Regions from separate parts of the Paenibacillus sp. FSL R7-269 genome, predicted to be linked through region 4. Evidence: riboswitches for the same ligand, from Rfam matches in the RefSeq annotation. Region 4 holds a riboswitch; each other region holds the start of a gene.
What was found. Region 4 has a riboswitch for cyclic di-GMP ahead of C162_RS08875 (PA14 domain-containing protein). Riboswitches for the same ligand answer to the same signal wherever they lie in the genome.
Positions count from the first base shown of each region.

Region 1: linked by a shared signal. The riboswitch ahead of C162_RS23030 (thiamine pyrophosphate-binding protein) and the one ahead of C162_RS08875 (PA14 domain-containing protein) in region 4 are both predicted to bind cyclic di-GMP.
Region 2: linked by a shared signal. The riboswitch ahead of C162_RS36295 (choice-of-anchor A family protein) and the one ahead of C162_RS08875 (PA14 domain-containing protein) in region 4 are both predicted to bind cyclic di-GMP.
Region 3: linked by a shared signal. The riboswitch ahead of C162_RS35440 (anti-repressor SinI family protein) and the one ahead of C162_RS08875 (PA14 domain-containing protein) in region 4 are both predicted to bind cyclic di-GMP.

Region 1 is NZ_ASPS01000053.1:107,185-110,319, forward strand. Features, by position in the region: gene C162_RS23025 (methyl-accepting chemotaxis protein) at 1-1,218, shown strand, start outside; cyclic di-GMP riboswitch class I at 1,720-1,816, shown strand; gene C162_RS23030 (thiamine pyrophosphate-binding protein) at 1,933-3,135, shown strand, end outside.
Region 2 is NZ_ASPS01000144.1:77,853-80,987, reverse strand. Features, by position in the region: partial or broken gene C162_RS36295 (choice-of-anchor A family protein) at 1-1,542, opposite strand, end outside; cyclic di-GMP riboswitch class I at 1,624-1,716, opposite strand; gene C162_RS32925 (hypothetical protein) at 2,468-2,848, shown strand.
Region 3 is NZ_ASPS01000031.1:144,508-147,642, reverse strand. Features, by position in the region: gene C162_RS16635 (TasA family protein) at 1-80, shown strand, start outside; gene C162_RS16630 (TasA family protein) at 120-710, shown strand; gene C162_RS16625 (helix-turn-helix domain-containing protein) at 978-1,310, shown strand; gene C162_RS35440 (anti-repressor SinI family protein) at 1,457-1,600, opposite strand; cyclic di-GMP riboswitch class I at 1,635-1,738, opposite strand; gene C162_RS16620 (2-oxoglutarate dehydrogenase E1 component) at 2,235-3,135, shown strand, end outside.
Region 4 is NZ_ASPS01000019.1:60,841-63,975, forward strand. Features, by position in the region: gene C162_RS08870 (sugar phosphate nucleotidyltransferase) at 1-1,042, shown strand, start outside; cyclic di-GMP riboswitch class I at 1,181-1,261, shown strand; gene C162_RS08875 (PA14 domain-containing protein) at 1,276-3,135, shown strand, end outside.

The DNA.
Region 1 (3,135 bases), on a different contig from region 4:
AAAATCGTCACCGGATGTTACCTGGTTGCCGCTTTATTCGCTGTCCCTGTTTTAATCACACTAATCCTTATGGACAGGCTGCTCATCGGCATTATTCTTGTCGCCGTTCTGGCAGCGCTGACTTACCCGCTTGCGCGCTTCATTGAGAGAACGCTTACATCTTCATTCGAAGACATCTCCAATGTAACACACACCATTGCCAAAGGCGACTTCACCAGCCGTGCCGACGAGAGCGGCTCTATGGGTGACATTAGCCGGTCCTTCAACACCATGATTGACAAGCTCAAAAAAATCCTCACCGATGCCTCACAGATTACCCGGCAGGTTATGGACGCCAGCCGCGGGATTGAAGACAAGAATCAGAATCTGAAATTTGTCATGGCGCAGGTGGCCTCCTCCTCCAATGAACTGGCTCTCGGCGCTAACGAAATCTCAGTGGATATTGCTGATATGACCGAATCGATCAAGGATATCGAAATCAAAGTCTCCAATTATACGAATTCCACCAAGGAAATGAATAGACGATCTGTACATACGCTGGAATTGGTTGAACAGGGACGGCAATCGGTGGATACCCAGGCCGAAGGCATGCGCAAGAACATCCAGGCGACCCAGAAGGTGGCGGATACCATTGAAGCCCTGTCACAGAACGCGCGCGGCATTACGATGATTACCAAGACGATTACCGAAATTGCCGAACAGACCAATCTGCTGTCGCTCAATGCCTCTATTGAAGCAGCCCGTGCAGGCGAGCATGGCCGTGGCTTCGCTGTCGTTGCCCAGGAGGTCCGCAAGCTGGCTGAGGAATCCACCGCTTCAACCAAAGAGGTATTCGGGCTGGTACGCAGCATTGAATCAGATATCAAGCAGGCCATTGATAATATCGCCATCAACGAAGAGGTAGTCCAGGTACAGAATAAGATGATCACAGAGACGGCCAATATTTTTGCTCAGATCGTACATAGTGTCCAATACATAACCGAGCAGATCGCCTCCTTCTCCGCAGAGAGTGACCTTATGCTGGAGAGCGCGCTTAAGATCTCCGGGGCGATCGAGAATATCTCAGCCATCACCCAGGAGACCGCCGCAGGGACCGAAGAGGTATCCGCAGCGATGAACGAACAGATTCACGCTCTGCAATCCGTAGCTGAGGAGACAGAGAAGATGACTTCCGCTGTCTTTAACTTGCAAAAAACAATTCATATTTTCAAATTCTAACCTTAACCAAAAGAGACACATCTGCGGGATTTCCTGCAGATGGTGTCTCTTTTTCTGTGCAAAACTAAGATTGTTATGTAATATTCACAAATTGTTGAAATTGTGCATAAGGGTAAAAAATCCGCTTTGCACTTCTTTACTATAGTCGTTCTATAGGCATAGCTTGTCTATAAGGCATCACCGCACACATACAATACTTAAGTCCTATAAGTGGATTTTACAATGCTGTATATCTAGTGAATTCTTAACATTTTACAGTAAATCAGGAATGTAATGAGGCTTTATGCTTACTCCTCATAATAATAGCCCTAAATATCCATTTGCATTTTAAGACTTTAGCCTTCCAAAGGGAAAAATTTTCAAAAGTTTGAAAATCCAAATATTCATCCATTTCCACTCCTGAATATTCGTCAAATTCCGAGTTTCTTCTCATCGGGGTTATTGACAAAAGAGGAGTGAGGAATATATTGTAAAGGAAAATTCTTCACAGATTCATTTATAATCGCATACCGGCAAAATTCACCGAAAGGGAATGACGCAAAGCCATGGATCTACAGTCTCATTTCTGAAGTGGGATCATGACAGCCAGGTTGCTGAAAAACTGTAAACGCCTTAGGTTATGCGTTTGATTATGGTGATTCGTGCAACAGACCTGTGCTCCTATGTTGAGTACAGGTTTTCTATTGCTGACTAATACAAATAACAACTTGCGGGGTGGATGTTCTGAAGACAGTTGCAGATTATATGGCGGAAGCATTACGCAATTTGGGAGTCACACATTCTTTTGGAATCATAGGCAAATCTATTTGCCCCATCGCTTTGAAACTGGTTGACTATGGTATTGAGTTCATCCCCGGCCGGCACGAGTCTAGCTCCGGCTTCGCTGCCGGCGGTTATGCTCTGAAGACCGGCAGCCTCGGAGTAGCCTTCGGCACTTCCGGTCCGGGCGGAACGAATCTGCTCACCGCAGCAGCGCATGCCAAGGCCAATAATCTTCCCGTCCTCTTCATCACCGGCCACCAGTCCATCAAGGAGCTGGGCATTCCCCAATGTCAGGATTCCACTTCCTATCTGGCTGATTTGGCGGATATGTTCCGGCCGGCCACCCTCTTCAGCAAGCTCGTTGAACGCGGGGATCATTTCAGCACCATTTTCAATCATGCCCTATCCATCGCCCTCGGTGACCAAAAAGGTCCGGTTCATCTCTGCATTCCGTTTGATGTGCAGACAGAGCGGCTTGCGGAATGCCGGATTGTTCTGCCGGAACGTGAAGGGCTGGTCAGCTATCAGAACTATGAACGGGTCAGCTCGGCGATCAATGAATCCGCTAGACCCCTGATCATTGCCGGTAAGGGCGTCAACCGCTCAGGAGCACATCAGGAACTGGTCCAGCTGGCCGAGACCTTTAACATACCTGTGGTCACCTCTCCAGGCGGCAAAGGCGCTATAGCTTACGATCATCCGCTCTACCATGGTCCAATAGGCGTCGGCGGCTCCTCGCATGGAGATGAACTGATGAACAACAGCGACCTCTTCATCGTTCTGGGGTCCCGCCTCAGCGATATGACCATCTGCAACCTGAAGCCGGAGAATCATCCGCGGCAGCTGATCCAGTTCGATGTAGACCCGACCTTTGTCGGTAAAATACTCACCTCATCTACTATTGCTGTCGGCGGAGACTTAAGGGACAACCTGGCTCTGTATCTCCAGAAGCTGGACTTCTCAGCGGTTACCAAGCATGAAATCACAGTCTCGAATGATTACAATGATGAGCTTCCCGTACTGGCGGGGCTCTCTCTGGCTTCGGTAATGAGCACGATGAGCGAATTGATTCCTTACAACAGCAGCGTGTTTGTAGATGACGGCAGCCATGGATTCAATGCTGTGAAATGGTTCAATGTGCGCAGGCCCGGCAGC
Region 2 (3,135 bases), on a different contig from region 4:
TGTTGGCGTTGGTGTTGGCACCGCTGTTGGCGTTGGTGTCGGTACTGCCGTTGGTGTTGGTGTTGGCACCGCTGTTGGCGTTGGTGTTGGCACCGCTGTTGGCGTTGGTGTCGGTACCGCTGTTGGCGTTGGTGTTGGCTCTGCCGTTGGCGTTGGTGTTGGCACCGCTGTTGGCGTTGGTGTTGGCACCGCTGTTGGCGTTGGTGTTGGCACCGCTGTTGGCGTTGGTGTTGGCTTCACTGTCGGTGTTGGCGTTGGCTTCACGGTTGGTGTTGGCGTTGGCTTCACGGTTGGTGTTGGCGTTGGCTTCACGGTTGGTGTTGGCGTCGGCTTCACTGTCGGTGTTGGCGTCGGCTTCACAGTCGGCGTTGGCGTCGGCTTCACGGTTGGTGTCGGCTTTGGAGTTGGAGTGCACACAGGTGTAGGTGACGGTTTTATGGTCGGTGTAGGCTTCACTGTCGGTGTTGGCGTTACCGTTGGTGTAGGCTTCACAGTCGGTGTCGGCGTTACCGTCGGTGTTGGTTTTACTGTCGGTGTTGGTGTTACCGTCGGTGTTGGCGTTACCGTCGGTGTTGGCTTCACAGTCGGTGTCGGCGTTACCGTCGGTGTAGGCTTCACAGTTGGTGTCGGTGATGGACTAGGGGTCGGCGTTGCGGTCGGCGTCGGACTCGGCGGCGGCCCCTCTCCCTCGTACATCCCAAGGTGCATCTCAACCCCGCCGCGAAAAGATTTTGCAATCAGGGTCCCGTAAAGCTCTGCTCCGGCATAATGAACATCCGCTCTAGGTGCGAGGATCGTCCCGTAGAATGAGGTATAAGCGATATTCACCTCAGAGGCTTCGTAAAAGTTGAACAATACTTGACTGGCTCTGCCGTCCTTCATTGAAAAGCTCGGCACATTGACTGTAGGCCCGCTTATATTAATAATCAGCGTAGCGTTCTGGGCAATGTTGAACTGAATATAATTCGTACTCGCCAGTGTCGCGGCATCCAGATGAACCACATTGAAGCGATCTGGTGCATTTATCGTAAGCTGTCCATAATGATTATTGCCAATCTCATTCGTGTCGGCCAAGGCCCCATACTCTGTGGAACGCGAGATTAGAAACTCCCGCTCGGCTGCAAAATCAATCGGGCTGGCATTTTTCTTCCCGCCTCTAATGTTGACACCAGGCTCATTGGCTGTAAAGCTATCCCCAAATACCACATTTCCATAGATCTCTCCACTGCCTGAATGTACAAAATTCTTACCGGCCACAAGTACATCCGTCGGCGCAGCACCACTGTATGCTCTTGCTACTCCGTAACCTCCGGAGAGGGTAATGTTCCCTGCCGCTGCCAGGCGGCCCTCAATCTGATCATTGCTCTGTGCAAAATCCCCGAGGATAAAAGCATTAAAATTCCCTGCGACTCCTAAAACCGGTGTTGGCGTATACGGCACCCCTGAAGCTGCTCTAACATCCGTCCCCCACGTAAAAGCACTGGATAAGGTCAATAGGCCAGCCATAATGATGGCGGCTGTTTTACGCACTCTTTTTTTCAATAGTCCACACCTCCTAGTTACTATTCTATGAATCTGTCACGCAACTATAACAACAAAAAGACCGCCACGAAGGGTTAGCTTCACGGCGGCCGGACGACCCTAGCCTCAACTTTAGAGACAGTAGATTCCTGACTTTGCGTCCCGTTCTTTCGATACGGTTTGCGTTTGTACATGATTTCGGTATGAAATTGAGATTTGCTTATGTAAATTCGTTGTTGAGTCTATGACATTTGTTACTTTTGTACTATTTTAGTTTATCCGCTCCCCCACCCTGTTGTCAATCCATTCCCAGTATATTTTTTGAAATTATTTTTTGCGAAGGTTCCTCTTTGATCCCTTGTACCATAAGGGTTAAGAGACGAGTCTCTTTTTTATCTATTGACGAAAAAAGTCGAGAAATCAGAGAATTGGCTGTAGCCGTTTATCCCGCTTTTCTATAATTATATCAATTTATATTATTAAAATTTGATGCATTTGTCCTATTTTTATCACCCGAAGCCCATCTCCCCTCCCATTTCGCTTCTGTTCAATGTAATCCCCCCTATTTATGGGAATCTTAGCCCCGAAAAAAAGTGCCGCCCATAAGGACGACACCTGCTAATAGAATTCATATATTTTGAATAAAATGTCGCCTAGGCGGACCCAAACAGCTGAATCCAGCCAATCATTGATACCCAGAGCGGAACACTTAGAATGATCCCGAATACTAAACCACGGCGGAGACTTCCTTCATGACTCATTGCCATTCTCCTTTGAGCTGATTTATTTTTCAATCTTTAATATTTCAATTTTAATATAAAATAATTCATTTGATTTTATTGTGAAAAATGTCACATTATTTGAGTTAATTTATAAAACCCATTGATTATTTTTTGAAGGATGAGTTACAATGCGAATATACGTTCTCTTTGAGGGGTTGAGAGGGATGCATAGAGCAGAGAGCCAGGATAACCTGCTGGTCAAATCCTATATTTTGCTGCCGCTTATTCTATCCGCCTTCGAGCGCGATGCTTCTGCTATATCCTCAGAGCTTCGCACGCCTGCGCCTTATCTGGAGGTCATCCAGAGGGCAGTCCATGCCGTTTCTGCCGATCTGCGGGAGGTCCGTGCCGGGATGCGCGCCCGTGGTCTGAGGGTCTATGAACAGAATCGGCTGGAGGCGGGTGTTGAAGCCAAATTCGTCTGCAGGGGTTATCACGAGCGGATGCTGCTGCTGGATGACGTGATTGCCGCCCAGGCCACTCTGCATATGCACAGGTATCTGGGTATGGAGAAGACGGCGCAGGGCGGCCCGAAGCAAGGATAACAAAGAAGCCTGCCGCAAGCGGAAGACTTCTGCATTAAATGATCACCCGGATGCAATTACATTAACAACGTCCAATACCCCAACGTGCCGCATATAACCACCACAGCTACCGGGTACAAGATTCTACGGCTGACCTGATCCCTGAACGCAAGAAACAAACAAAGCATACAAAGCCATGCAATTAGAAGGCTTCCCATCTATTATGCATACGCCCCTTCCCGGCATTCCTGCCCCTCTCCAGCGGTAGACCGCCTCAGAGCACAACTATCCTTATATATAGGAAGATT
Region 3 (3,135 bases), on a different contig from region 4:
CGCAGAACTATTATCAGGGCGATACGCTTGCGCTGACGCTGAATTTTGAAGCCAACCAGGAAAAAGGCAGTCTCAAATAATTTACCAACAAAACAAACCATTCGAGGAGGAAATTAATCATGGGTATCAAAAAAACATTGGGTCTTGGCGTAGCATCAGCAGCACTGGGTTTGTCTTTAATCGGCGGGGGCACGTTCGCTTACTTCAGCTCCACAGCCACCAGCACGGCAACCTTCGCCGCAGGTACGCTGAAGCTTGGCTCTTCCTTCAATACTCCGGTAGCGTTGACGAATCTGAAGCCGGGAGACTATACCGTCCGCACCTTCACCTTGTCCAATGACGGCACACTGGATATCAAATTCCTCAAGCTTGCCACCACTTACACCGTGACCGATGCCAAGGGCGATAACGCAGGCCAGGATCTCGGAGACCACTTCAAGGTCAAGCTCCTCGATAATTCATACACCGGCGGTTCATTAAGCGGTCATGTGCTGTCCGAGATCTCCCTGAAGGATCTGAAAAACACCCCCAGCTACGATCTCGTAGCAGCAGGTATACTGCCGGGAGGGATTGCCGCAGCCGGGTCCAAGACCTTCAAGATCGCCTTCGAGTTCGTGGACAATACGCTCGATCAGAATATTTTCCAGGGTGACGGCTTAGCATTGAACTGGACCTTCGATGCACTTCAAGGAGTGGGAGAAGCCAAGTAGGCCAAAGCTGCATTTATCGATCAAGAACGGCATATCCTCCCCCATCCGGGCCGGGTATGCCGTTTCCTTTTCCCCGCTTCCGGGTTCAAGGATTTTTGTCCGATTTGCAGATTTTTGTTATACTGACAAGTGGAAACGGCTTTGTCTTCTTTTTAAAGAGCGGCACCGTTTCTGCGAGAAAGATAGGGCTACGGTATAGCGCGAAGCATATCACTTCTTATCTTTTACCAAAAAAGTACGGAGGGCGTTGTAATCGTGTCAGATACTATGGGAAGCCGCATCCACAAACTCCGGCTGGAGAAGGGCTATTCGCTATCCGAGCTTGCGGATAAGGCTGATGTGGCGAAATCATACCTCAGTAATGTGGAACGGAATATTCAATCCAACCCCTCCATTCAATTCATCGAAAAAATCGCAGACGCGCTTCAGGTATCCATTCATGTACTGCTGTATGGCGGACTGGCAGAGACGGAAGAACAGGCACTGGACGGGGAATGGTTCCGGCTGGTTCAGGAGGCTATGGCCTCCGGTATAAGCAAACGCGAATTCAAGGAATTCCTCGATTACCAGAAATGGCGCATGGAACAAAAGGACAACTAGACGTAGCATCGTATGCCTCAAGGAAGACTCCGCACGGCAGGGAGGCCGCCTTCGGCGAGGGCATTCTTTCAAGCGGCATACAGAAAAGGCACAGCGTACCGGACGCTGTGCCTTTTCTGTATGTATCCTAACAATGATGACCGCCCTTACATCGCCTGGAGTGCCTTTTCACTTAGAAACCGGCGGATATCCTCCGCCGCGATCCCCGCCTGCTTGGCAGACATCAGCAAGTGCACCCATTCTAAATCCAGATCTACTGCCTGCAGCTCGTCATTCCCCTGGTTGGACATATCCAAGAAATCTCCTCCTAGAATTTTCGCGTCCCCAGGCAGTCCGGCCATCATAGTAGTATTGCTACTTTGTAGTATCTCTACGTTAGATCCGAGACTTTGTGCCCCTGTCTTTCGGCAGGTTTACCTTTTACTGGACCCTTTCCATCATGAAAGGATCTGGCAAGAATCGATGAAACCGTTCTCCGCAATAACATTATACAAGATCATACGCGATTAGTGTGTCGTTTTCTGGAATTTTTTTATGATAAAATGTGAGGAAACTTAGCTGAAATTGCCAGCGGCTTGTATAAATATTTCCAGTTCCAAGTTCAAACCCTAAGTAATAGTTTAATTATGCTAAAGGGAACTCTAACTACTCCGCTTTACCGCACCACGCAACATCGTATAGAGACAATTACCCATCTGTATAGATAACGGACAGTGATATGGATTTATTTCTATTTATGATAGTTCCGTATGAATACTGTAATGAATCATGCCGAATTGCGAACGGATTGACCGAAAGTATGAATTGATTACCCCGCCGGAAAGTAGCACAATAGGATGAGAATGAAACCGCAAACATTTGCAGCTCCGCCAAGTGGCACACTGGATGCCTCGCGTGGAGTTTATCCGTTAGGAGGACCTATTCATGGCAGTCAAAGAGCCCTATAACGACACAGTATGGAGCAAATACTACGGCCCCAATCTGGGCTACATCCAAGAAAGATATGAGCAATTTGTCAAGGACCCCTCTTCTGTTGAACAACATTACCGCGATCTCTTCACCGTATCCGGCCCCCCTCCACTGGCACCCGATGCCGAGAGGGCTCCAAGGCCTGCCGTATCAGCAGATGCCGAGTGGCTCAAGAAGGCTGTCAAGGCCTCGAAGCTGATCGCCAATATTCGAATATATGGCCATATGGCCGCAGACATTGACCCGCTGGAGCGCAGCAAGAACCCGATGGCCAAATGGCTGGAGCTGGAGACCTACGAGCTTACCCGCGAGGATCTTAATGCTCTGCCCGCTTCGCTGATCTGGGATAATGCCCCTGCAGATGTGCATACCGCGATGGATGCCGTCCACAGAATGCGTCAGGCCTATACCCAGACCATTGCCTATGAATTCGGGCATGTGCATGATGAACGCGAGCTGCGCTGGCTCAACAGCCAGGCGGAATCGATGACCTCCCCTGCCCCGCTGAATAATACAGAGCGCAAAGAGCTGCTGAAGCGGCTGGTTCAGGTGGAGCATTTCGAGACCTTCCTGCACAAGACCTTCGTCGGCCAAAAGCGGTTCAGCCTGGAGGGCAATGATGCCCTCGTGCCGATGCTGGATGAGATTGTGCGGGCCGCCGCGCATGACGGCGCAGAGCATATCCTGATGGGCATGGCCCACCGCGGAAGACTTAATGTGCTGGCTCATATTCTGGGCAAGCCTTATGATATTATTTTCTCGGAATTCCATCATTCGCCGAACAAGGAACTGTTCCCTTCGGAAGGCTCCATGGGCGTGACCTACGGCTGGAGCGGTGATGTGAAGTATCATCTCG
Region 4 (3,135 bases):
GGCGATTCTGCCGGTGGACCCATACGTGGAATCCTCCTTTTTCGAAACGGTACTGCAACTGGAGAACACCATGCTGGTGAGCGGGGCGAACCTGGCGCTGATGGGCGTAGTTCCCGAGCATGCTTCGGAGAAATACGGCTACATTATTCCAACGGGTGCAGATGCGGGAGCGAATGGTTATCTGCAGGTCAGCCACTTCCAGGAGAAGCCGGACCGTGTGCAGGCCGAGGAGCTGATTAGCCAGGGGGCTCTCTGGAACTGCGGGGTGTTCGCTTTCCGTCTGGGTTACCTGCTGGATATCCTGCAGCGCAAAGGGCTGCCGCTTAATTATGAGGAACTGCAGAAGCAGTATAAGCTGCTGTCTTCCATCAGCTTCGATTACGAAGTGGTAGAGAAAGAAGAGAACATCGTCGTACAGCCGTATGCCGGATTCTGGAAGGACCTGGGTACCTGGAACACCTTGACCGAGGAAATGACCAGCAACCATGTCGGCAAAGGCTTTGTGACCGCTGACTCCGAGGGGACCTGCCTCATTAACGAGCTGGATATTCCGATTACCGTGATCGGGGCGAAGGATCTGATTATCGCTGCCAGCCCGGACGGCATTCTGGTGACGCACAAGACTGAGAGTCCGCGGATCAAGGAAGTGCTGAAGTCTTTTGAACAAAGACCGATGTACGAGGAGCGCCGCTGGGGCCACTACAAGGTGATAGATTATGTAAAGTATGACGAAGGCAACGAGGTGCTGACCAAGCGGATTTTCATCAATGAGGGCAAAAATATCAGCTATCAGCTGCATCACAAACGCAGTGAAATCTGGACCTTCGTCAGCGGGGAAGCCAGCATTGTCATCAATGAGAAGATGCATACGGTGAAGGCAGGAGATGTGGTGCGGATACCGGAAGGGACCAAGCATGCCATTCTTGCTCTTACCGATGTGGAGTTCATTGAGGTGCAGACGGGGTCGGAGCTGGTAGAGGAAGATAACATCCGTATTACTCTGGACTGGGAGGATATAGCGCTACATCAGTTCATTTCGTAGGTCTAACTTATCTATTTAACCATTTGTTACAGAATCAAAACAGGTACTCGGAACTATTTATTCGGAGAAATTCGCGTTTGCTCTACAAAAAAATTGCATAAAGACGATAATTTACGGTAAGAGGGATTGATCCTTCCAAAACGACAAAGGCAAACCTGATCGAAAGACAGGGACGCAAAGCTATAGGGCCTTCGCAAGAGTGGCAGCCTGGCTACCGAAAGGAAGAGAATATTGTGAAAACTTACCGTAAGTCTCGTTTGCTCTGCGCTGTGCTGTCGCTGGCCGTGGTATTGTCTGCTGTACCTGTGGGACTGGGAATCGCCCCTTCCACCGTCAAGGCTGCCTCCTCTGAAGGAGCGCCGGTGAACCCTAACGCCTCAGCGGAGGCGGTCAAGCTGCTGAACAATCTGTATGATATCTCGGGAAATGGAATCATTACAGGCCAGCATGACTATTTCGAGAGTCCGGATGAGCTGAGCAACAAGCTGAAGGGAACAAGCGGACAATACGCAGCACTGCATGGTTATGAGCTGGGAGCAATCGGTGGGCAGAGTGAGAGCGGAGTAGCTGCACAACGCAAAAATATCGTCTGGAGTGCGACGAACTGGTCCAGAGCGGGCGGCATTGTCGCCATGACCTTCCACCAGAATCTGCCAGGCACCAAGTACGAATGGTCCAATGTGCAGAAGCCGATCACCCAGGCGCAATTTAACAAATACGTAACCCCCGGAACGCCAGAGTATAATGCACTGATCACCGATCTGGATAAAGTAGCGGTCTCTCTGAAAAGCCTGCGGGATGCTAAGGTTCCGATCCTCTGGAGACCTTACCACGAAATGAACGGCGGCTGGTTCTGGTGGGGGAAGAAAGATAATTTTACAGCCCTGTGGAATATTATGTATGACCGGTTCGTGAACGTTCATCAGTTAAATAATCTGCTCTGGGTATGGAACCCGAATGCGCCTAATGCAAGCTCCGATCCCTATCCACGGACTTATCCGGGTGCGGACAGAGTGGATGTGCTGGCAGCAGATATATATAATAACGACTACTCCAATAAATATCATGATGATCTGACCAGCCTGGCTGGCGGCAAACCGATCGGCATCGGCGAGAACGGTGAAATGCCAAATATATCGAAGCTAAAGCTGAACCAGCAGAATTACGTGTTCATGATGAACTGGGGCAAGATGCTCTATGAGAATAACAGCACGGCGACAATCAAGAATTTCATGAATGACAGTTACACACTAACCCGTGACCAATATAAGGCCTGGTCTGCTCCGGCGGCGGCTCCTAAGCCAATCGCAACGCCAACGGCAACGCCGACGCCTACAGTATCACCGACACCAACAGCAACACCGACACAAACCGCAACACCGACGCCAACGCCGACGGCAACACCAACCGTTGCGCCGACTCAGAAGCCGGTCCCAACCTTCGGCGACCCGGAGAGTAAGCCTGGCCAGAATGGCCTGCTTGGAGAATACTTCAAGAACATGACGCTCTCGGGGACACCGGTTATGGTGCGTAACGATGATGTCATCAGCTTCAATTGGCGTCAGGGGACTCCTAATGCCGCACTGGGCGTAGATTACTTCTCAATTCGCTGGACCGGACAGATTAAGCCGGCTTACAGTGAGACTTATCAGTTCTATACTACATCGGATGACGGTATCCGCTTGTGGGTGAACGGCACACCGGTCATTGACAGCTGGGTCAAACAGAGCGGAACTGCCCGCACAGGAAGCATAGCCTTAACTGCCGGGCAATTGTACGATATCAAAGTAGAGTACTATGAGAATGCTGGCGATGCCAATGTCCATCTGATGTGGCAGAGCCCTAGCCAGGTGAAGGGAACCGTACCTGCAAGTGCGCTTTTCTCCAGAGCAGGCAACATATCCATACCTGTTCCGGCTGCAACAGCAGTACCGACAACGGTACCAGCAGCAACAGCAACGCCGGCACCAGTAACAACACCAACACCAGCAGCGACACCAACACTGACGCCAGTACCGGCACCAACGCCGACAGCAGCACCGACACCAACGCCAACACCGGCACCAACACCGACAGCGGCTCCTGTTCCCGTT